2 regions of the Petrotoga sp. DB-2 genome follow, and region 1 is predicted to be linked to the other one. Evidence: riboswitches for the same ligand, from Rfam matches in the RefSeq annotation. Region 1 holds a riboswitch; the other holds the start of a gene.

Evidence for each region. Region 1 has a riboswitch for cobalamin ahead of ACW9JY_RS00585 (ABC transporter substrate-binding protein). Riboswitches for the same ligand answer to the same signal wherever they lie in the genome.
Region 2: linked by a shared signal. The riboswitch ahead of cobT (nicotinate-nucleotide--dimethylbenzimidazole phosphoribosyltransferase) and the one ahead of ACW9JY_RS00585 (ABC transporter substrate-binding protein) in region 1 are both predicted to bind cobalamin.

What each region holds. Positions count from the first base shown of each region.
Region 1 covers NZ_JBSVZD010000001.1:117,179-128,614, forward strand. Annotated here, with positions in the region: gene pyrE (orotate phosphoribosyltransferase) at 1-501, opposite strand, end outside; gene ACW9JY_RS00560 (alpha/beta fold hydrolase) at 644-1,381, opposite strand; gene rho (transcription termination factor Rho) at 1,401-2,726, opposite strand; gene ACW9JY_RS00570 (DUF1385 domain-containing protein) at 3,165-4,127, opposite strand; gene ACW9JY_RS00575 (hypothetical protein) at 4,111-4,365, opposite strand; gene ACW9JY_RS00580 (stage V sporulation protein S) at 4,368-4,667, opposite strand; cobalamin riboswitch at 4,802-4,965, shown strand; gene ACW9JY_RS00585 (ABC transporter substrate-binding protein) at 5,034-5,912, shown strand; gene ACW9JY_RS00590 (FecCD family ABC transporter permease) at 5,909-6,919, shown strand; gene ACW9JY_RS00595 (ABC transporter ATP-binding protein) at 6,916-7,686, shown strand; gene ACW9JY_RS00600 (PfkB family carbohydrate kinase) at 7,696-8,448, shown strand; gene ACW9JY_RS00605 (RrF2 family transcriptional regulator) at 8,457-8,909, opposite strand; gene ACW9JY_RS00610 (class I fructose-bisphosphate aldolase) at 8,980-10,047, opposite strand; gene ACW9JY_RS00615 (ECF transporter S component) at 10,203-10,748, opposite strand; gene ACW9JY_RS00620 (2-phosphosulfolactate phosphatase) at 10,778-11,436, opposite strand, start outside.
Region 2 covers NZ_JBSVZD010000007.1:59,871-71,306, reverse strand. Annotated here, with positions in the region: gene ACW9JY_RS04265 (exo-alpha-sialidase) at 1-542, shown strand, start outside; partial or broken gene ACW9JY_RS04260 (FGGY family carbohydrate kinase) at 565-1,167, shown strand; gene ACW9JY_RS04255 (hypothetical protein) at 1,218-1,436, shown strand; cobalamin riboswitch at 1,688-1,866, shown strand; gene cobT (nicotinate-nucleotide--dimethylbenzimidazole phosphoribosyltransferase) at 2,170-3,222, shown strand; gene ACW9JY_RS04245 (cobalamin biosynthesis protein) at 3,242-4,207, shown strand; gene cobD (threonine-phosphate decarboxylase CobD) at 4,283-5,365, shown strand; gene cobU (bifunctional adenosylcobinamide kinase/adenosylcobinamide-phosphate guanylyltransferase) at 5,349-5,957, shown strand; gene cobS (adenosylcobinamide-GDP ribazoletransferase) at 5,947-6,693, shown strand; gene ACW9JY_RS04225 (histidine phosphatase family protein) at 6,666-7,280, shown strand; gene ACW9JY_RS04220 (cobyric acid synthase) at 7,324-8,805, shown strand; gene ACW9JY_RS04215 (hypothetical protein) at 8,924-9,067, shown strand; gene ACW9JY_RS04210 (acyl-CoA dehydratase activase-related protein) at 9,355-11,436, shown strand, end outside.

The DNA.
Region 1 (11,436 bases):
AACAAGCGACATGATTTCTCTATTTTCTAAAAACCTTTTAGAAGATCTGTTGACGATGCAGGCGAATGAAATCACATCTCCTCCGTTACTTTCAATCAATTTTGCAACTTCCAACGTCGATTTTCCTGTAGTTATTACGTCTTCTACTATTAGTATTTTGCTTTTATCATTTATAGCTTGACCTCTACGCAAACTCATTTTCCCATTTTCATCTCTCTCAGCGAATAAAAATGGAACGTTTAAAGCTCTTGCTACTTCGTATCCTATGATAATTCCACCTAATGCAGGAGATACAACGTAGTCTATTTTTGACTTTACTTTATCAGCAATTAATTTGCCAAAAAGTTCCGAATACTCTGGATATTTAAGAACTTTTGCACATTGAATATACGTGTCAGAATGTAATCCAGAAGATAATAAAAAGTGCCCCTTTAAAAAGGCCTCAGTGTCTTTTAATATTTCTAATACTTTAGTTTCATCGTATTTTGTATTATCGTTCATTAAGATTTTTTACCTCCTGATATCTCTATTTTATATACTCTAAAACTCATGTTAGCGCCCCTTCACCCCGCAGCCAGCCCATTAGGATTAAAGGGTCTTGGCCCCTTTGACCCGCTCCCCATCCCACAGCTCGGGTTTATCTTTATTTTAAAAATTCGAAAATCTTATCATAAAATTTATTTTTATTGTAAACGCATTCAAATAACTCATGTTTCCCTTTGGAAAAAGGAACTTTCTCGATGTTTGAATTCTTTATCTTCTTATATTCTTCGATGTTGACTATTTTATCTTCCTCTCCAAAAAGCAACAATGTTGGGATATCAACCTTTTCGATTTCTTTTAACGCAATTTCAGCTTCGTCGAACATTTGACGAGCAGTTCGGACGGTTATTTTATCATGTACCAGCGGATCTTTTTTATATAATTCACATGCTTTTTTATCCGTGGATAGGTCATAAGGATTAATTCCATTTGAAAAAGTAAGTGTTGGAAATATCGAGAAAAGGTTTAAAAGCCAACTTAGTTGTCTAATATCCCCCAAGGCAGGAGAAGAGAGAATAAGTTTTTCGGGTTTTTTCTCCGTTATTTCAACGAATCTTGAAGCGATTAACCCCCCAAGAGAGTGTCCAAATAGCAGATATTCTTCTTGAACATAATTTTCTAAAAAAGAATAAATCTCGTAAAAATTCTCTATATCGCCTTTTTTCCCAGTAGTATAACCATGCCCCGGAAGATCGAAGGTAAAAACAGCAATCCCTATCTTATTTAATTGCTGAATAAAATTCACATATCTTCCGGAATATTCTCCAAGACCGTGAATTAGATATAAATTTTTATAGTTATTTGTGTTTGGTAAGTAATATCTATGATATATTTTCATAAACAAATTATATCACAGTTCATAAAGCTTTTTGATTTTCTATCGCTTCCATTATTTCATCATTAGTTTTATGTTTCCTTAATAAACTCAAGATGAATTCTAAAGCCTCTTTTGGGGACATATCGTTGATGAACTTTCTTAGAATAATTGTATTCTTCATCTCATCAGGATTATACAACAATTCTTCTTTTCTTGTACCTGATAATTTTAAGTTTATAGCAGGAAATATTCTCTCATTAGAGATTTCTCTTGATAACACCAGCTCCATATTTCCTGTACCTTTAAATTCTTCAAATATCACTTCATCCATCTTCGATCCAGTTTCTATTAATGCCGTGGCTAAGATGGTCAAACTGCCACCTTCTCTAATCTTTCTTGCAGCGCCAAAGAATTTCTTTGGGAAAATTACAGCGGCAGGATCAAGACCACCACTCAGCAATTTTCCACTGGATGGTACATAAAGATTATATTCACGTGCAACCCTTGTCAAACTATCAACTAAAACAACCACATCGTGACCAAACTCAACTAGCCTCTTAAAGTGGTCCAAAGCCATTTCTGCGATTCTTATTTGATTTTCTGGGTCCATATCAAACGGGGCTGCTATAACGTTAGCATCTACCGTGTCACGAATATCTGTCACCTCTTCAGGCCGTTCGTCTATTAAAAGTATGTACCTTCTAGTATCAGGATAATTTTCGGCAATAGAGTTGGCAATATCTTTTAGCAGCGTAGTTTTACCAGCTTTTGGAGGAGCAACGATTAACCCTCTTTGCCCAAAACCTATAGGAGAGAAAAGATCAATTATTCTTGAGCTGTATGGTGCGTTCTTATGTTCCAAAACCATTCTGGTTTTTGGATACTCAGGAGTTAAATTTTCAAAAGACACTCTATCCCGAGCGTTTTCGGGAGGTAAAGAATTAACCGCTTCTATTCTTAATAAAGCAAAAAATCTTTCGCCTTCTTTTGGAGGCCTTATTTGACCTGCTATTATGTCTCCTGTGAAAAGGTTGAATTTTCTAATCTGAGATTGAGAAACGTATATATCATCAGTTCCCGGCAACAATGAGTTGTCTACGCTTCTCAAGAAACCGTAACCATCCGGAAGTACTTCCAAAATCCCTTCATAAAAAAAGTATCCGATCGATTCAGTTTGTTTTCTTAAAATAGCAAACTTCAATTCGTTTTTTGTCATCTTAGAATAATTGGATATTTCGAGTTTGCGGGCTAATTCGTATAACTCTTTTCTGGTCATTTCGTTTAATTTAGCCATATTAATTTCAATGGCTTGAATATTATCTCTACTTTGTTTCTTTGATACTAAATTGTTAGTATTTTCATCCATGTGAATCCTCCTCATTACATTTAGTTTTTGCTGCGCCCTGTAACCTCTTTAAAGGCAAATTCTTTCTTCTATTAGCGCCCCTTTGCCCCCAGCCCGCCCTTCTAAGGAAGGGAATTTTTTACCCTTTCATTCCCTTCACATCCATCTAATTTCCACCCACAAATTATTCCTTTATAGATGTAGGCAGTCGTCTGCTAGCGTTCGAATATAGCATACAGATCATAATTTATTAATAAACTTTGTGAGCATATCACATAATAAGAACGAAGTAATCCCTTAATAGAACAAAAGGGCAGTCACAGAAATAGTACAGTGTGGAGAACAAGAAATATTCTTGGCAGAATCTAAATGAAGTCCATCCGTAATTCAAGAAACATAAATTAAAAAGTATCAATCACAAGAAAACTTTTTAAAAGCCAACCGATTTATTTTAGGGCATTAAGAATCGGCTTTTAGGGAAGTTACGTCTGGAGCAAAGACTTTGTGTTCTGCACCTTGATTTTCAATCTGGTTTCCATGGTTATCTAAAATTACTTCACCATCAAAATTTTCTTTGAGTGCATATTCTAAAGATATGAGCCCAATTTCCAATTGTTCTTTTTCAGGTTCCTTGGTAGTAATTTTTTGAAGCAACAATCCTGGATAGGCAAGAATTTTTCCTATTTTTGTGTCAATGATTTTTGCAGTAAACCTTTGAAATTCGTAAGCTAAACCTGCAACTAGTGGAAGAAGTACTATTCTAGAAATTACTTTCTGCAAAGTTGAATTGAAGCCTAATCCACCCGTTATAGCAAAAACAATAATCGAAGCAAAAACCGTAATTATCAAGAAACTAGTACCACATCTAGGATGCAAGGTTGGGTATTTTTTGGCGTATTTGACCTCTAAAGGCTCATTGTTTTCGTAGGTAAATACACTTTTGTGTTCGGCTCCATGGTATTGAAAAACTCTTTTTATATCTTTCATGAAAGAAATACCCCAGATGTAGGCAACAACCAAAAACGCTCTTATAAAGCCTTCAGTGAAAGCAAACCAAAATTCAGATTCGATGTTGAAGGGTTTGGTTATAAACACAGGTAAAACACCGAACCCTAAAGTTGCAACTGCAACAGCAAGTAATATGGCAATAACCATATCTTTTGTAGTTAATTCTTCCTCTTCTTCTCCGGATACTTTAGCCGAATAAGATAATGCGTTCATACCAATTATCATTGCATGTAGTAATACAAAAAAACCTCTAATAATAGGTATTTTTTCCCAAATCCCCCAAGAGTTATCCTTTAACCTTTTAACTGCTATACTTCCGTCTTTTCTTTTTACTGCGACTACGGTATTTCTTCCTTTCATCATTACGCCTTCAATAACCGCTTGTCCACCTACGGTTTTAGGTTTTGGTTTCACTAGATTGAATCCTCCTTAAAATCTCTTCTGCAACACCTTGTTCAGTAACTACATAGTAAAATTTTATAGCCTCTTTGTCTATTCCATTGTTCTTATTAAGTACTTGAGATGCCATTCTACGCAGCTTGTATCTTTCACCGTTATCTAATTTTGTAATATCTTTTATAATATCAAAAAGATGCGTGTTTTGTGAACACGCTTCAATGATTTCCAATATTGCTTTCTCGTTTTCATTCATTTTTACTGTTGAGAATACTCTTCTGGGGAAATATTTTCAGAAACCTTCGCCACCACTTTGAACTTAATACCCGTTCTTTTTTCCGAACCTACTTCAACCTCCACAAAACCAGGGATAACGTATATCTCCTTCCCTTTAGCCTCGATAAATCTCTTTGCAATGGCAATAGCCTTCACTGCTTGATTAACTGCTCCAGCTCCAATAGCTTGTAGTTCAACCTCGTCTGTTTTTGACAGAACTCCTGCTATAGCTCCAGCAACTTTGTTCGGTGCAGATGAATGACTGACTTTTAACACTTCCATGTCTTGGCTCCTCCTTTGTGGACAGGCTATATATTTATTTTACCATAAATTTTAATAATGTCAAAGAAAAAATTGAAAAAAGAATATCGAAATGATATAATTAAAAAGAAACAGCCTCACGGCAAGTAATGAAGTCAATATTTGCTGCATTATTTTAAGGGAAAACGGTGAAAATCCGTTACGGTCGCGCCACCGTAATCGGGGACGAAACTTACAAAAGCCACTGGAAAGATCCGGGAAGGCGTAAGGAGTAGAGTGATCCGAAAGTCGGGAGACCTAAATAATGCAGGTTTTTCTATCTCTTCGCGCCAAAGAGATAGAAAAAATGTTTAAATGGCGCTAATTTATATAAGGAGGCCATTTGGTATGAGGAAGGTGTTATTTACATTTTTTACGATTTTGTTGTCGGTTGTTTTGACCGCAGAGTATTTGATGGTGGATGATCTTGGAAGATTAGTCTCTTTTGAGGGAGAGGTTAACAGGGTTATTTCCGCCGCACCCGCTGTATCTGATTATATCAAATATTTAGGCTTAGAGGAAAAAGTAGTAGGCGTAACAGATTGGGATACCCATATAGATGCTGAAAAAATTGGTAATTTAGTGCCTTTAAATCTCGAAAAAATAGTTTCTTTGAATCCGGATGTTGTTTTTTTAACTGGAGGGTTTCAAGAACCTGAGATTAGTAGATTGGAAAGATACAATATCAAATCCTTTGTGATTAATCCAGTTAATTTTAATGATATCTATAGGGATATTGTATTAATTGGCAGTATCTTAGGCGAGAGAGAAAAAGCTCAAACTCTTTCAAATAAACTAAGACAAAATGTTTTAAATATAGCCAAAAGTTCTTTCACTTGGAAAAATAAACCAACGGTTTTATATTTAATGGTTCAAAATAATGTAGCTGAAATTTGGACGGCAGGAACTGGTTCATATATAAATGAGTTAATTGCTTACGCTGGAGGATTAAATTTAGCCGCTCCATATACTGGGAACAATGGTTTTTTACTGGTAGGTCCTGAATTCGTCGTTGCCCAAAATCCTGATATCATAATTGTTTCCTCTTATTATGAAGGCGACGAAACCTCTAAAAATACTATCTTGAATGCCAAACAATTTGAAAATGTAAAAGCTGTTAAAGAAGGAAAAATAGTTATGGTCGATGGTAACAAAATGCATCAAGCTTCTCCCTCTCTGATCGATGTCCTTGAACAATTATACGAGTATTTTGGTGAAAACAGATGAAAATTATCCAAAAACAAGGGGATCTACCCCTTGTTTTATTTCTTATAATCTCTAGCTTTTTATTAATTTTACTTTTCACATCTTTTGGGAGTGTAAAGGTTCCTGTTAGAGATATCTTTACCTCTTTAATAGGTAAAAACAGCAATGATATTTACAACAATTTGATTTTAAACATAAGACTTCCAAGAGTAGTTGGTAGTTTCCTTGTAGGCAGCATATTGGCAGTTTCCGGGAATGTCTTACAATTGGTAGTACAAAATCCCCTAGCAGATCCATACATTTTAGGAATCTCTTCAGGAGCTAGCTTCGGTGCTGTGTTATACACAGCGTTAAGCAGCATTTATGGTCTTTCTCTTTTCCTTGGATTAGAAGCTTTTTCTTTTATTTTTGGTATATTAGCAACATTTATTGTTTTAATATTGGCTCGACAGGGTAAAAAGCTTCCCGTTTTATCTCTAATACTAAGCGGGGTAATAATTAGTTTTTTGTTTAACTCATTTACTACACTTTTTACTGTGATGTATTGGGGAAACTTAATTCACGTCAACACATGGTTGATGGGAAGCACAGGAGATTTAATTTGGAGCGATAATTTAAAATTTTTTTTTACACTCATCATTCAATTTATTTTAGTTTTATTATTTTCCAAACGATTGAACGTTCTTTCGATGGGAGATGACATGGCGGTATTTTCGGGAATAAATCCCGATCGATTGAAACTTTTTTTGATTGTAATAAACGTTTTCGCGGTATCTTTCACTGTATCCCAGGTGGGAATAATAGGTTTTGTAGGACTTATAATCCCTCATATAGTAAGAATGGTTAAAGGGCCATATTCGCTTGTTTCAAACTTATATTCACTCTTCATTGGAGGAATGTTTTTAATGTCTGCAGATTTTGTTTCCAGAACACTATTTGCTCCTACAGAACTTCCTATCGGTGTGGTAACCTCAATAGTAGGTGCCCCAATATTCATTTTTGTAATGAGGAGAAAAGAAAAAATATGATAACATTTAACAACGTCCGTTTCACTTATGGGAATGGCTTTTTTTTGAAAATTGATGATTTAAAAATAGTAAAAGGAGATATTGTTTCTATAATTGGCCCAAATGGAGCAGGTAAAAGTACTCTTATCAAGATTCTTTCAGGAATTCTGAAAAATTACAAAGGAGAAATAATACTAAACCATAGTGAATTAAAGAATTATTCTTACAAAGAGCTATCAAAAAAGGTAGCAGTTGTACCACAAGAATTCAACACTTCTTTCGATTACGATTTGGAAAGTATCGTTTCAACGTCAAGAATACCTTTCTCAAATGGAATAACCTTTTTTGAATCCGAACAGGACAAAAGGATTATCGATGAAGCCCTTCAAACTGTTGGACTAGTAAATTATAAAAACAAGCCATTTTCATCAATGTCTGGAGGAGAAAAGCAAAAAGTTATGATTGCTCGAGCAATTGCCCAACAAACTCCCATATTACTTTTAGATGAATTCTCCTCGCATTTAGATCCCGGTTACACTCAAAGTCTCTTAAAAATTGTTAAGGAAATGGTCACCAAAGAAAGGAAAACAGTTCTAGCAGTATTTCATGATGTGAACAACGCGGCATTATTCTCGGATAAAATAATAGTTATGAAGAATGGATCTGTTAAATATTCGGGTACACCAGCAGAGGTATTAAATGAATCTGTCATGAATGAAATCTTTGAAATGGATGCTTATATTATAAAACATCCAATAAAAAAAGTTCCTCAAATTTTATTCAAATAAGGTGTGAAAATGGCTACTATCGATGTAATAGGTGGAATCTTTTTAGACATTTATATACTTAAAAATGATGGTTATCACAATTCAAAAATTTTACAACTTCCGGGAGGATCGGCATTAAATGTGGCTATCGGTCTTTCTCAATTAGGCCATAATGTAAGAATATTCGGCAATGTTGGCAAAGATTTTGTTGGTAAGTTTTTATTAGAGAGTCTATCCTTTCATGCTGTTAATGTTGAATGGATAAAGAGGGTTGATCAAAACACCGCTACTTTCATTACAATAAACGAAAAGCCAATTGCAATAGATAGAAGAATAAATGATTTAGACTTGATTATACCAAAGAAAAAATCAGAGTATCTCTTCATCACTACCGAAATTAATGAACGCATAATAAACAGCGATATTTTTCAGAATTACAAAAAAACCTTTTTTGATATAGGTCCTAGGCCAAAGTTAATAAATAAAAGGTGTGAAAATGTGTTTTTTATTGGTAACGAAGAAGAGTGTGAAAATTTTCTGTTTAATTGCGATGTTGTAAAGCTAGGGGAAAAAGGGGCCAAATGGGGTGAAAAAATAGTAGCATTATCTGGCAAAAAAACGCCATATGGAGTCGGTATGGGTGACGTGTTTGATACAGTCTTAATAGACGGAATTTTGAATAATTTAGAAAAAGAACAAATCCTACATAATGCTGTGAACGCTACTCAAAGAATTTCGCAATACTTAGGTGCTTACAACAAAATTATCAATATGAAGTATTAATAATTGTTCTATTGACTTTTAGCCGCTAAAGCTTCCTTCTTTTTACCGTATTCTATCACGTCTTTTAAAGTAATGTTAGATAACTCGTTAAATATTGCATCTTGTACCCTTCTCCAGACAAACTCTACGGGACAATTATTTTGATTTTCACATTCACCTTCGGAAATACAATCGTAAGAGCTCAATGGTACTTCTAAGACTTCTACAATTTCTGAAAGATTGATTTCTTCAGGTGCTTTTGTAAAATAAAATCCTCCAAATTTACCTTTTTCTGAAGCAACTATTTTAGTTTTTTTTAATTCGGCAAATATTTTTGCCAAAAATTCTTGTGAAATACCAGAACTTTCCGCGATCTTCGAGATTGAGATTTTGGTGTTTTTCTCTTCTTTGTTTCTACTCTGAAGTTTATACATTTCATACAAACCACGTATAGCATAACAGCTCTTTATTGTTAACGACATAAAACTCCCCGCCTTTATTCTTGTTTTATAAACAATCCACTTTCCCTTAAACTCCTATATTCAATCTTTTTTAAGCAACTGTGATTTCATTGCAGAGATAAACATCTTGTATGGCATTCAATATTTCTATTCCTTCTTTCATTGGTTTTTGAAACGCCTTTCGTCCACTTATAAGTCCCATGCCTCCAGCTCTTTTATTGATAACAGCGGTTTTTACAGCGTTAGCTAAATCATTTTCTCCTGAAGGTCCTCCGGAATTAATCAATCCAATTCTTCCCATATAATTGTTAACAACTTGGTATCGGGCCAAATCAATTGGATGATCTGAGACTAAGTCTGTATACATTTTTTTGCTGAATTTTCCGTATTTTTCTTCTTCGTTTAATGCTGTATAACCTCCGTTTATTTGAGGTAATTTTTGTTTAACTATATCGGCTTCTATCGTAACCCCTAAGTGATTTGCCTGTCCTGTTAAATCAGCACTTACGTGATAATCTTTCCCGTTTCTTACAAACGCATTGTTTCTCAAATATGCCCATAATACTGTTGCCATGCCTAATTCATGTGCCTCATGAAAAGCTTTACTGATTTCAACTATCTGCCTATCACTTTCCTTGGAACCAAAGTATATAGTTGCTCCGATAGCCGTAGCTCCCAATTCAAATGCTTGCTTCACGTTGGCAAAGAGTATTTGATCATAAGTATTAGGATAAGTTAAAAGTTCATTGTGGTTAATTTTTACGATAAACGGTATCTTATGAGCATACTTTCTAGCCACACTTCCTAAAACCCCTAGAGTAGAAGCAACCGCATTACAGCCACCTTCAATAGCTAATTTTACAATATTTTCAGGATCAAAATAGATGGGATTAGGAGCAAAGGAGGCACCCGCCGAATGTTCTATTCCTTGATCAACAGGAAGAATTGACAAGTAACCCGTATTAGCCAATCTGCCGTGATCAAATAAAAGTTGTAAACTTTTTAAAACTTGAGGTGATCTATCTGAGTTTACAAAAATTCTATCTACCCAATCTGAACCAGGAAGATACAATTGATCTTTCGAAATCTTTGGTGAATTAAAGTTCAGTAATTCATCTGCCTCCTCAGCAAGAAGATTTCGAATAACGTCGATATCCATAAGTTTTTCCTCCTTTTAAGTCTTTTAAGCGCCCTTTGCCCCGCTCCCCACCCATAAGGAAAAGGGTTTTATTCTTTTGACCACAACCCACTCTTCTAAGGAAAGATCCTGCGGTCCCATTGCCCTGCAGCCTGTCCAGAAAATCATAGGAGTCTTTAACTTTTCACCCTGCCACCCGCTCTAACAGAAAACGGCATTCTTTTCACAATCATCGGTATAAATAACAGTTGAAGAATTATACCTGGAATTCCAAACACATAACTCATTAAAATTGAAGTTAAAGGACTAAGATTTATGTTAAGTATTATTCCTATGGTGTAGTAAGCTATCATATATACACCTCTACCTATCAACATAGATACTATTAAATCAAAATATATGTTTTTCTTATTTAAAAGTCCTGATATAAATCCATAGGTTGCAACTTCTATGGTCATAAATATGAAAACAGGGAATGGTGGCATACCGAAAAGTAAAAAATTTAAAACAGGCATTAAAGCCCCTACAAGTAATCCAATCGTTGCCCCTTCCATGATACCAGCCATTAAAGCAACAAAATGCAACGGTAAGATTATAGTTCCCAGCATTGGATTACCGATGCTATGAACCAAAAAGGAAAAAACAACAACTCCCAACGCTATATACACAGGTGATCTTGCAACTCTTCTTAGGGTTGTCTGGTGAGCGGTAGCATTCTCCATGTAAATCACCTCCATTTTGATATATGGATCTAAACTGTAATTAAATTTTTGAATGTATAACTGTTTTGTTTTGAATATGGTACTACTTGAAACAAATCTATGTTGAAACAAAATTCCAGATCATCTTTGAGCCCAAGATTTTTAAGCCTTTTGGAATGATCGGAATTCATGACATAACTTCTCTTGCTTTTAGTTAAATTTAAAGATATTTTCGCACCATCATTTAAGTTGTAAGTATGTTTTTCCATGATTTTTTGAACAAACAATCCAGCCAGATATGAATCTTCTAAAGAAACGACCCCATTGGTGCCAGAGCAAACTATGCCAATATTTTGAAAATCTTTTTGTACTATGAAATCCACTACAGAAGAGAAATTCAGCAATGAAAGCGCAATTGTATCTCCCAGTTCGTTTATTTTTTTCATTGCTTTAGATCCGTTGGAAGTAGTTAGTACAATTGATTTTTTCCTTATTTTATCAGAATTATTTAAAAATTCCAAAGGAGAATTGCCAAAATCAAAACCTTCTAACTTAATGGCTCCTCTTTCGCCTGAGAGTAAATATCCCATATTTTTCAATTCTTTTGCCACATCGATGTCGTCCGTTACAAAAATTTCTTCTGCACCACAATGGACTAACGCAGATATACTAGAAGTAGCCCTTAAAAGATCGATAAGGATATAGATCT
Region 2 (11,436 bases), on a different contig from region 1:
TGTGGATTAGTACCCCCTATATATCAAATGATATTCAAAGAAACAAATGGAAAAAATTTGGTGAGATTCAGACGGAAAAGGGAAATATTCAACAAGACATGATCGAAATTAAAAATCACATTTTTTCGTTGCTAAGAACTAGAGATGGTTATATTTATAAAACAACTTATGACTTAGAAAAGAAAGAATGGGATAAACCCAAATCTACAGGAATACCAAATCCAAATTCAAGAGTGACTTTAGAAAAGATAGGAAATTTATTAGTTTGTTGTTGTAATCCGTTGGGTTTAGAGAAAGGAGAAATTATTGAAGATCCTAGAAAGTTATCTAATTTGGAGGATCCGTTTTGGGGTAAAAGAGAAAAGTTGTCTATTTTTACTTCATATGACTTTGGAAATACGTGGCATGAAGAAATTATTTTAGAAAATTCAAAAAACAAAGAATATTCATATCCATGGATTCAGATAATCAGGGAATCTGAATTAATGGTTGCATATACTTATGAAAGAAGAAATATTGCTTATACTATAATAAAAATATAAAGCACACCGGGAGGAACTAAAGATGTATTTAGTGGGAGTGGATATAGGAACTCAAAGCACTAAATCTGTTATCACAGATGAAAATGGAAGAGTCGTTGCAGAAGCTTCGAAAGAATATTCTGTTTTGACACCTCAACCCAATTGGGCTGAACAATGGCCTAATGTGTGGTTTGACGCGGTGATTGATACTCTGAAATTAGTCCTAGAAAAAGGGAAAATAAATCCAAAAACTGTTGCAGGAATAACTATAAGTGGATTATACGGAGGTTAAGGAATCCCAGTTGACAAAGATTTCAACCCCCTAAGGCCCTGTTTAATTTGGATGGATAGAAGGGCAACGAAAGAAACAGATTGGGTTAAAAATAATGTTCCTAAAGAAACTTTATTTGGGATAACAGGTAACTATGTCGATAGTTATTTTGGTTTCACAAAAATTCTTTGGATAAAAAATAATGAAAAGGATATTTGGAACAAAACTTATAAGTTTATAACACCAAAAGATTTCGTCATTCACAAACTAACAGGTGAAGTAATAATAGACTTCTCTTCCGCAGGTAATATTGGAGGAATTTTCGACATTCAAAAAAAATACTGGTCAGAAGAGATGTGCAAAATTCTTGGTATAACTTCAGTGATATTTGGACTCAAATATTTGCAGATATGACGGGATATATTATGAAAAGAACGATGCAAGATGTTGAAGCACCTTTAGGAGATGCATTTTTAGCAGGCTTAGGAACAGGTGTATTTCACGATTCACAAGATATTAAGAAATGGATAAAGTTCAAAGAAAATACTTCACCAGACGCTAATAACAAAAGTGTTTATGATAAATATTTCAGTTTATACAAAAAGTTGTATGAAAATACCAAAGAAATAATGAAACAATTATAATCCCATTGATTGAAATAGAGAAAAATTTAGGGTTCGATGATATTTATTTTCTTCGTATAAATACTTTGAAAATAAAATAATTTTAAAAGCACTGTAGGAAGTAACTCTTACCATTCTTTATGGATGGGTGTTGGACGAGGTGGCTTTGAAGTAAATTTTAAAATTTCTAAAATTAGTAGAGCCATATTTGATAACGAGCCTAATAACTCTTGGAAAAAATACAATGTTGATGTATAATTAAATTATGTAAAAGTAAATATTCACTTAAAAGTGCCCTTATGGAATAATAGGGAAATCAGTGAAAATCTGATGCAGCCCCCGCTACTGTAAGCATGGATGAAATTGTCAAAACCACTGGACTTTGTGCCGGGAAGGGACAAGAGTAAAGGGAAGTGCAAGCCAGGAGACCTGCTTTTAAGGGAAAGATGTTTGTTCTTCGGAGGGAAGGATAAGGTGATAATACGCAACTTAATCGCAATCGGGTAGTGTGCTATGTTAAAAAACCTTAACTTCTTGCAAGTTAAGGTTTTTTTTAATTGGTCATATGGTAAGGACCTTCCATGGATGAAGTAAATTGTTCAAGAATCGTCATAGTAGGAACTAGAAAAGAAGTAGAAGTTAGGTTTAATCATTTCCTTTGAAACGGTGATGTGCAGAATTATGAAAAAGTAATTCCTTCAGTGTTGGATATTGAGTATTAAGTTAATATATTGTAATTAAAGGGGTTAAAAACATGCAGTGGGAAGAAGTAATACCCAAATTAAAGCCGTTAAACGAAGAATATATTATGCAATCGCAAGAACGTTTAGATCAATTAACCAAACCAAAGGGAAGTTTGGGACAGTTAGAACAGTTGGCAATGCAATTATCGGCAATTTATCAGTCGATTTATTTTTCTGTAGATCCTATAACTCATTATGTATTTGTAGGAGATCATGGAATTACCGCAGAAGGTGTCTCTGCTTTTCCGTCTGAAGTTACTACACAGATGGTGTATAACTTTTTACAGGGAGGGGCAGCTATCAATGTGTTAACTAAAAACAATAATGTTGCCATCAAAGTAGTTGACGTAGGAATGAAAGATACGATTGCAGATCCCAGACTGATTCAACGTAAGATCAAAAAAGGAACTAACAATTTCTTATTCGGTAAAGCAATGAGCAAGAAAGAAGTGTATGATGCTATCCAGGTCGGATTTCAATTAGGAATTGAAGAAGTTGAACAGGGAGCGAAAATGTTGTCGATCGGAGAGATGGGTATTGGTAACACGACATCAAGTGCCGCTATAGCTGCTCATTTGCTTGAACTACCCGTTGAACAGATGACAGGTAAAGGGACAGGACTTAATGATATTCAACTAAAACATAAAATAAATGTGATTCGCAAAGCCTTTGAAAAGCACCAACTTGCTACAAAAGATGCTGTGGAGACGTTAGCTACCTTTGGTGGAGTGGAACATGCGGCAATGACCGGAATGATTATTGCCGCATCCTACAAACAAATCCCAGTTTTGCTTGATGGACTGAATACAGGTGCTGCCGCCCTTGCTGCGACATATATTCATCCTATCACTGCATCTTATATGATTGCAGCCCATCAATCAGAAGAGCCTGGACATGCGATTATTTTAAAAGTCTTGCAATTAAAACCGTTATTACAATTGTCATTACGATTAGGAGAAGGAACTGGAGCGATTTTAGCCTTACCTTTAATTCGTTCTACTCAACATTTGCTGCAGGAAATGGCTACGTTTTCCCAAGCAAAGGTGTCGCAAAAAGAGCGGTAAGAGATAGGAAGGCAGAAGAATGTTCTATTCATACTTTTTTCAAACGCTGATTGCTTTTTTAATTGATTTAGGGATTGGCGATCCCCCAAAAATTCCTCATCCAGTAATCATTATAGGCAAAGCAATAGAAAAAGCAGAACGTATCTTAAGAAGATTTACATCAGGAGCGAGATCTGAACGTGTAGCAGGTATTGTTTTAGTTATCTCCATCATCAGTGTCAGTTTTTTTCTTATCCAAGGTATTATCATCTTCGTTCAGGTACTTCATCCATTGTTTTCATGGATCTTTGGCGCATGGTTTATTTCTACTACGATTGCTATCAAAGGATTAGCAGATGAAGGAAGGAAGATTTATCGCCTGCTGGAGACTGGGGATATTGAAAAAGCCCGTGTTCAAGTGGGATATATTGTTGGTCGAGATACCGATAATTTGGATGAAAAAGAAATCGTGAGAGCAACAGTAGAAACGGTGGCAGAAAATATCGTTGATGCGGTGGTATCTCCAATTTTTTATGCTCTTATTGGTGGTCCGGCGTTAGCTATGGTGTATCGGTCAGCTAATACCCTGGACTCGATGTGTGGATATAAGAATGACAAATATCGCTATTTCGGCTGGGCTTCTGCCAGAACGGATGATGTCTTGAACTTCATTCCTGCCCGAATAACCGGTTTTTTATTAGTAATCGCCGCGTGGTTATTGCATTTAAATGCCCGTGAAGCCTATCGTATATGGTTAAAAGATGCAAAAAAGCATCCAAGTCCAAATAGTGGAATTCCCGAAGCGGTGGTTGCCGGTGCTTTAGGGGTACGATTAGGGGGAATCAATGTCTATTTTGGTCAACAGGAGAAAAGAGCCTACTTGGGACAAGCAAAGGCTCCTTTACGGCCCATACATATCAAACAAACGGTTTCATTGTTATATTTAACTTCATTTTTGATGATGATCAGTTGTTCGATATTGTTTTTAATTTTTTCCATGTTTTAAAGATAACAGGATAAAAGTTTGCCAACATCATCGGCAAAAAACATACCATGATTTGCAATGAGAGGAGTCGATTTTATGAATCAATATATTTATCCCCACCTCAACTCTTTAAAGGATAGGCCCCATGGAAGCAAGGATTGGGCAAAGTTAGATTTTAGTATTAATACAAATCCGTTGGGTTTCCCACAATCGATCCATTTCTTATTACAACAGAAGGACAAAAATTGGTTAAGCAAATATCCGGAGATACAAGCGACGTCATTAAAGAAAGTGTTAGCGAAACAATTAGCGGTTGATCCGGAACAGGTAATGATCGGCAATGGAGCTGCAGAACTTTTTTTCTTACTTCCTCGAGTATTAAAAATCCATCAGGGAATTGTTATACAGCCTACTTTTGGAGAATATGAACCTTCTTTGATGGCAGCCAATATCCCGATAAGACGACTCTATTATCAGGAAAAGGAGAATCAGTTTGCTTTTCCAATGGCAAAGGTAGAACAAGTAATGGAAGCGGGAGATTTGCTTTACCTTTGTCGTCCAAATAATCCTACCGGACAGATGCTGACAAAGGCCGAGGTAGAAACACTCTATTTGTTGGCAAAAGAGAAAAAAGCTTTTTTGTTAGTGGATGAATCGTTCATCGCATTTACCGAAGAGCCAGAAGGACTGATCGATGATTTTCAAAAAAATAAATCGTTGATCATTGTTCGTTCGTTAACCAAATTCTATGCGATTCCAGGAATTCGACTTGGATATATGTTGGCCCCTTCATGGTTAATCCATTGGATGGAATTAGCTAGAGACCCTTGGTCTGTGAATAGTTTGGCTCAAAATATTGGAAAGATGATAATGATGGACCAAGCTTTTTATAATACAACTCGAACGTGGATAAAGAAAGAAAGAAGTTGGTTTTACCGTCAACTAACAACTCTTTCTTCTTTTCAGGTTTTTCCTTCTCAGGCTAACTTTTATTTGTTGAAGCTATTGCAAGGGGATGCAAGGGAACTTTATGCCTTTTTAAAAGAAAAGGGAATTGCTATTCGTTTAGCTGATTCCTTCTATGGATTAAACAAGCACTATATTCGGCTTGCCGTAAAAAGGCGTGAAGAAAATCAGCAGTTGATAAAGGAGTTGAACTTATTTGTCTCAAAACGATAAAAAAATTATTTTAGTAACAGGTGGAATTCGTAGCGGCAAATCAAGCTTTGCTCAACGTTTAGTTCAATCCTATGGGGATCATGTTCGTTATATTGCAACAGCGCAAGCAAAGGATGAGGAAATGGAAAAAAGAATTGTGATTCATCGCCAGAATCGACCAAAATCATGGCGAACTCTAGAAGAACCCATTCATTTGGCAAAGTTATTTTATGAGGATAGAAGTGATGATTTTGATAAGCAGATTAATCAAGAAGTTGCATCCTTAATCGATTGTATCACCCTTTGGATCTCTAATCTCCTTTTGCAGAAGGATGAGCAAGGGAAAGAACTATGGGAGACAGAGGAAGGACAAAAAAAAGTAGAATCGATGATTGATGATTTTCTTCACGCCCTTACCGGCCATCGCTATCCAGTAATTATTGTAACCAATGAAGTTGGTTGGGGTGGAATACAAATGAATCCATTAAGTAGAGTGTATCAGGATATTTTAGGGTGGACTAATCAAAAGATTTCCAACATTGCAGATGAGGTTTATATGGTTGTATCTGGTATACCGGTTCTATTAAAGGGTGGGATACGGAATGATCCATAATTATCTTAACGCATTAGGCTTAGCAATTCAATATTATAGTCGAATTCCCCTTCCCTTTTCCTTTCCTTATCAAGAGGAAAATGTAAAAAGAACAATTTTTTTCCTTCCCTTCATTGGTTGGCTATTGGGGGGACTGGTATATTTATTTTATGATTTTTTTCACCCTTATTTTCCCGAGTCGTTGTTTGCAGTCTTTCTTGTTGTTTTTTTATTGTGGCTAACTGGTGCCCTGCATGCAGATGGCTGGATGGATGTTTTTGATGGAATAGGCAGTTGTCAGAGTAAAGAAAAAATGTTAACAATTATGAAGGATAGTCGTGTGGGAGCGATGGGAGTTATTGGATTTATGGGATTATATAGCATTAAAATATTTAGCCTATCAATACTGTTGTCATCAGATTTAATAAAAGAAGCTTTAATTATTACTCCCCTTATCGCCCGATGGGGAGTACTATTAGCTATTGTTTTGTTTCCCTATGCAAGAGATGAAGGATTAGGCAAGCAATACAAGGACTGGTTCAAATTGCCGATGCTGTTTGTATCAATTATCTGGTTGTTACCGGGCTTTTGGTTAAGTTCTTATTTTCCTTTTATGTTGTTGATTAACTTGATATTTATTATCTTATCAGGAGTTTATTTTAAAAAAAAGATAGAAGGGTTAACAGGAGATGTGTACGGATGGATGATTGAAGGGGGAGAGATGCTCCTTTGGATCATGCTGGTGGTATATCTATGATGGATTTTTATCTTCTTCGTCATGGGAAAACAAAATATAATGAAAAGGGTTTATTACTGGGAAAAACAGATGTTCCTTTACTATCCAGAGAAGATCCGGATCTATTAAAGTGGATCGATCGCTTAGTTGCTATTTCTTGGGTAGCCATGTTCCATAGTGGAATGAAACGATCTGAGGAAACCTTACGGGAGATTTATCGAAGGCTTGATGAAAAAAAGAAAGACATTCCTATTTACGTAGATGAACGTTTACAAGAAATGAATTTTGGCGAATGGGAATTAAAAAGTTACGATTGGCTGTACCAAAATCAACGGGAAGATTTTTTAAACTGGTTACATAGTCCTTATGATTATGCTCCTCCACAAGGGGAAACACTAGCTCAGATGGAAAAAAGGGTTATATCCTTCTTTGAGGAATGGGCGTCCAAAGAATTGATTGGATCGATATTGCTTGTGACCCACGGAGGTCTTATTCGGCTTTTATGGTCAATCATACATCAGACATCTTTTTATGAAAAGAAAGTAGAAATTGGTTCTCTTTTTCGCCTTAATTGGCAAAAGCGAAATATGGAAGAAATTTTAGAATAAAATAAATGTCTTAATAAAAAGGTTGAAAGAGGAATGAAAAAATATGGCAAAAGCATTGATGATTGTTGGAACGGGGTCAGATGTAGGAAAAAGTATGGTTGCTACAGCGTTTTGCAGGTATTTTGCTGCAAGAGGTCTTTCCGTTACTCCATTTAAAGCACAAAATATGGCTTTAAATTCCTACGTGACGATAGATAGGAAAGAAATAGGAAGAGCTCAAGGGTTACAAGCAGAAGCTGCGGGGATACTCGCTTCAGCTGAAATGAACCCGGTACTTTTAAAACCGAGTAAAACTCATACATCTCAAGTAGTAGTTTTAGGTAAGCCCGTGGCAGAAATGAATTTTCGTGAATATCGTGATACGCTATATGAATACTTGAAAGAAGTGATTATCCATTCTCTAAATAAACTTCAAGAACAGTTTGATTTAATTGTGATTGAGGGAGCTGGAAGCCCAGTGGAAATGAATTTAAAGGATCGCGATTTAGTCAATATGCAGGTGGCGGAATGGGCAGATGCAGATGTCATATTAGTTGCTGATATTGATCGTGGCGGCGTCTTTGCACAGGTTGTAGGTACCCTTTCTCTTTTACAAGAGGAAGAAAAAAAACGGATAAAAGGAATAATTATCAATAAGTTTCGTGGAGATATATCGTTGTTTCAATCTGGAATAGAATGGCTTGAAAGTCATACAGGTATTCCAGTTATGGGTGTGCTTACCTATGTGCACCTTCCTGAATGGGAAGAGGAGGATTCAGTTGCTCTGAGGAAGGGAAGAGAATTGAAAGAGAAAGCAGAAATAGATATTGCCGTGATTCAGTATCCTTACTTATCCAATTATACAGATTTTGTTCCCCTTCAATTAGAGGAAGATGTACAGATTAGGTATGTGAAAGACGTGAAGGAATTTGGGAATCCCCATGTTGTGATCCTACCGGGAACGAAAAATACCATTGACGATTATCTTTATGTGCGAAATACCGGATTGGATAAAAAAATATCAGAACACGTTGAACAGAAGAGGGAATTGATTGGGATTTGTGGAGGATTCCAAATGCTGGGAGAAAAACTGTGTGACCCTCATCTTATTGAATCGTCGCATTCAGAGGTAGAAGGTTTATCATTGTTACCTATTCACACTTATTTTCATCCTGAAAAGAAAATCGTTAGAGTAAAAGGGGTGTTATATCAAACAGAAATTCCAATTTATGGTTATGAGATCCATATGGGACAAGTTAAATGGCAAAAAGATAATCAGCCAATGTTTTCCTTGGAGGATGGTTCCTATGATGGAGGTCATCACCATACACTTCCCATTTGGGGTACGTTTATTCACGGTATTTTTGATTCTGATGACTTTCGCCATCATTGGTTGGGGAAAATACGAGAGAGGTATCAATTACCAAAATTCTCAAAAAGAGTCTCTTACTATAACAGGAAAGAACAAATGTTTGATAGATTGGAACAATGGTTAATAGAAGGAATGAGTGTGGAAGGTAAAAGATTAATAAAAGCATATAAATAATTATGCCCAAAATATTTAAAAGCCAGTATTTTTTGAATCAAAGAATGTACTCATATGATTTTCGTAAAATTGGGAAACAAAAATTCTTATCTATTACGCACAAACATTCTACGAAGGAATGAAAAGTGAAAAAGAAGAGGAAATCGTGAACTTGGTCAGATATGTGTGGCATGGAACACAAAGATATGGAACGGTAGTATGGTCTTTCGGTGAAGAAGCTTATGAAATAATAAAAGAACTGCTATTTTTAAGGAGAAATTAAAACCTTTGGATAGAATTTGAAGCACTTTTAAACAAGATCCTGGCCTTTAGAAAAAATAGTAGAAAAATTTTCTGACTATAATTTACAATGTTTTACTTTAGCCCCTTTAAGGGGCTTATTTTTTTATTTGTAAAAAAACCTTAAGAAACTTGATTGTGGTTGTAAAAAGGTATATCATAATAGTGGGAAGAAAAAGGATAGGGTGGGCTGTGGGGCAAATGGGCGCTAAAGTAGGTTTTAGAGTTTTTAAAGAAAAATTTTATAATTTTAGGGAGTGAAAAAGGTATATGTATTACGTTGGTTTTGATATTGGATCCTCGAGTATTCACGTAGCGGTCATTGATGAAGAAGGAAAACTAAAATACGTTAAAGAAAGTATTCCACATTTTGGTGTGCCTTTAAAAAGGCTACCCGAGATTTGGGAATCGATAAAACCTGAATTGGATGGGGAAATACTTTCCACATCGTTCACTGGAATAGGTGCGCAACTTTTTAACAAAGTTTTTCCGGAACTCTTGTTTGATTACGAGAGTGTTACTATTCCCAAAGGTGCTGCTTTTCTTGAACCAAACGTTTCCTATGTATTCCACATTGGAGCAAAGGACTCCTATTTTTTAAGACTTGGACATCTCAAAGACAAGGTGAATCTTTTAGAGTGGTCAGCTAATAGCAAATGTGGTGGCGGTTCGGGGATTTTAGTTGAAAAACAGTTGAAAAGGTTATACTTAAAAAACGATTCTGAGTTTTTTCAGTTAGATGATTACTCACAAAAAATTAAACTAATGAAAAGATTATATGTGCAAGCAGAGAACGAGGTGAAAGATTACAGCGATATTCAAGGCTTCAACGCGAGATGTGGTGTTGTAATTCAATCAGATTTGATACATGAACAAAATGAAGGTGCTCAAAGGCCTTTTTTAGTTGCAAAATTGTACTCTACAGTGGCAAGAAATTATAAAAATGACGTGATTGGAGCGAGGGAACTTGATCCTTCTCTTTCTGCAATAGTTACAGGTGGAGTCTTTTCAAGTGATTATATCCTAAAAAGTTTTAACATGTTAACCAATTTAAATGTTAAAAGGCCTAAGTACCATACGGCGATTGGAGCAATTGGAATAGCTTTGGAAGCGTTAGAAAAGAAGAATAAATTTGTGATAGATTTTAACAGACTTTCTGAAATCTCTAATTTTACAAGGAGTAAACGTCCCTATGCTAAACCTCTTTATGCCTTCCTTGATAAAGTTCACAACTATGAGGGAAAAATTGAGCAAGTGCAACCTGATGTGGTTAGAGACGTCACCATAGGAGTAGATGGTGGTTCAACTACCACAAAAGCCGCGATTGTGGACGTTGAAACGGGAGATCTTTTAGACAAGATCTACATCAGCACCCACGGCGATCCAGAAAAGGCTCTTAAAGAAGTGTTTAGACACTTAGCCAAAAAATCTAACAATTATAATGTCCTTGGGGTATGTACTACAGGATCAGCCAGAAAATTGTACGAAAGAATTTTGGTAAGTCAAAAGAAAAAAGAAGCTTTAGAAGAGGAAGGATACACAGTTTTAGATGGAGCCGTTGATGAAGTCACATGTCACGCCAAAGGAATTAAATTTCACGATGAAAAGATCGACACAATATTTGAAATCGGTGGACAAGATATGAAGTTCACTTCTTTCAAACTTAATGGGGAAGAAGCTACAGATCAGATAAAAGAAGCTAGGATGAATTATTCATGTCAAGCTGGGGCAGGTCAAACATTGGAAAATATGGCTCAATTGTTAGGATTGGATGTTAAATCAACACTTCAAGAAGCAGCATTGAAGGCTGAAAAAGTGCCAATTATAGATTCTACATGCGGCGTTTTCATGGAGATGGAAGAAAACCGTTTAATTTCTGAGGGTTTTTCACAAGAAGAGATAGCGGCAGCGATAGTTAGATCCACCGCAGCTAGTTATTTTAATAAGTTTGTTGGAGGTCCACAACATGTCCAAAACAAATGCTCTTGTCAAGGTGGACCGGCTTTGGGCAAAGCTTTCCTGGCGGCAATGGCACAAGTTACGAATAAAGATATCTATGCCTATCCCCACAGAGAGTTGTTTGGAGCATGGGGAGCAGGTCTTTTTCTAAGAGAAGAGATATTGAAGCTGAAAAAAGAAGGAAAAGAAGCACGCTCAGCTTTCAGAGGCTTCGAAGTAGTGGATATGAAATTTGAAAAAGAAGAGGTAATGTGTTCAGATTACTTCGGGAAATTGTCCTGTAAGGTAAGAAACTGCAAATTGAAAATCTTTACCATCGGTGGGGAAAAAGTTATAACCGGTGGTTTTTGCCCAAGAGGTAACAGTGAAGGGGCAGAAAAAACAAAAGTAGAT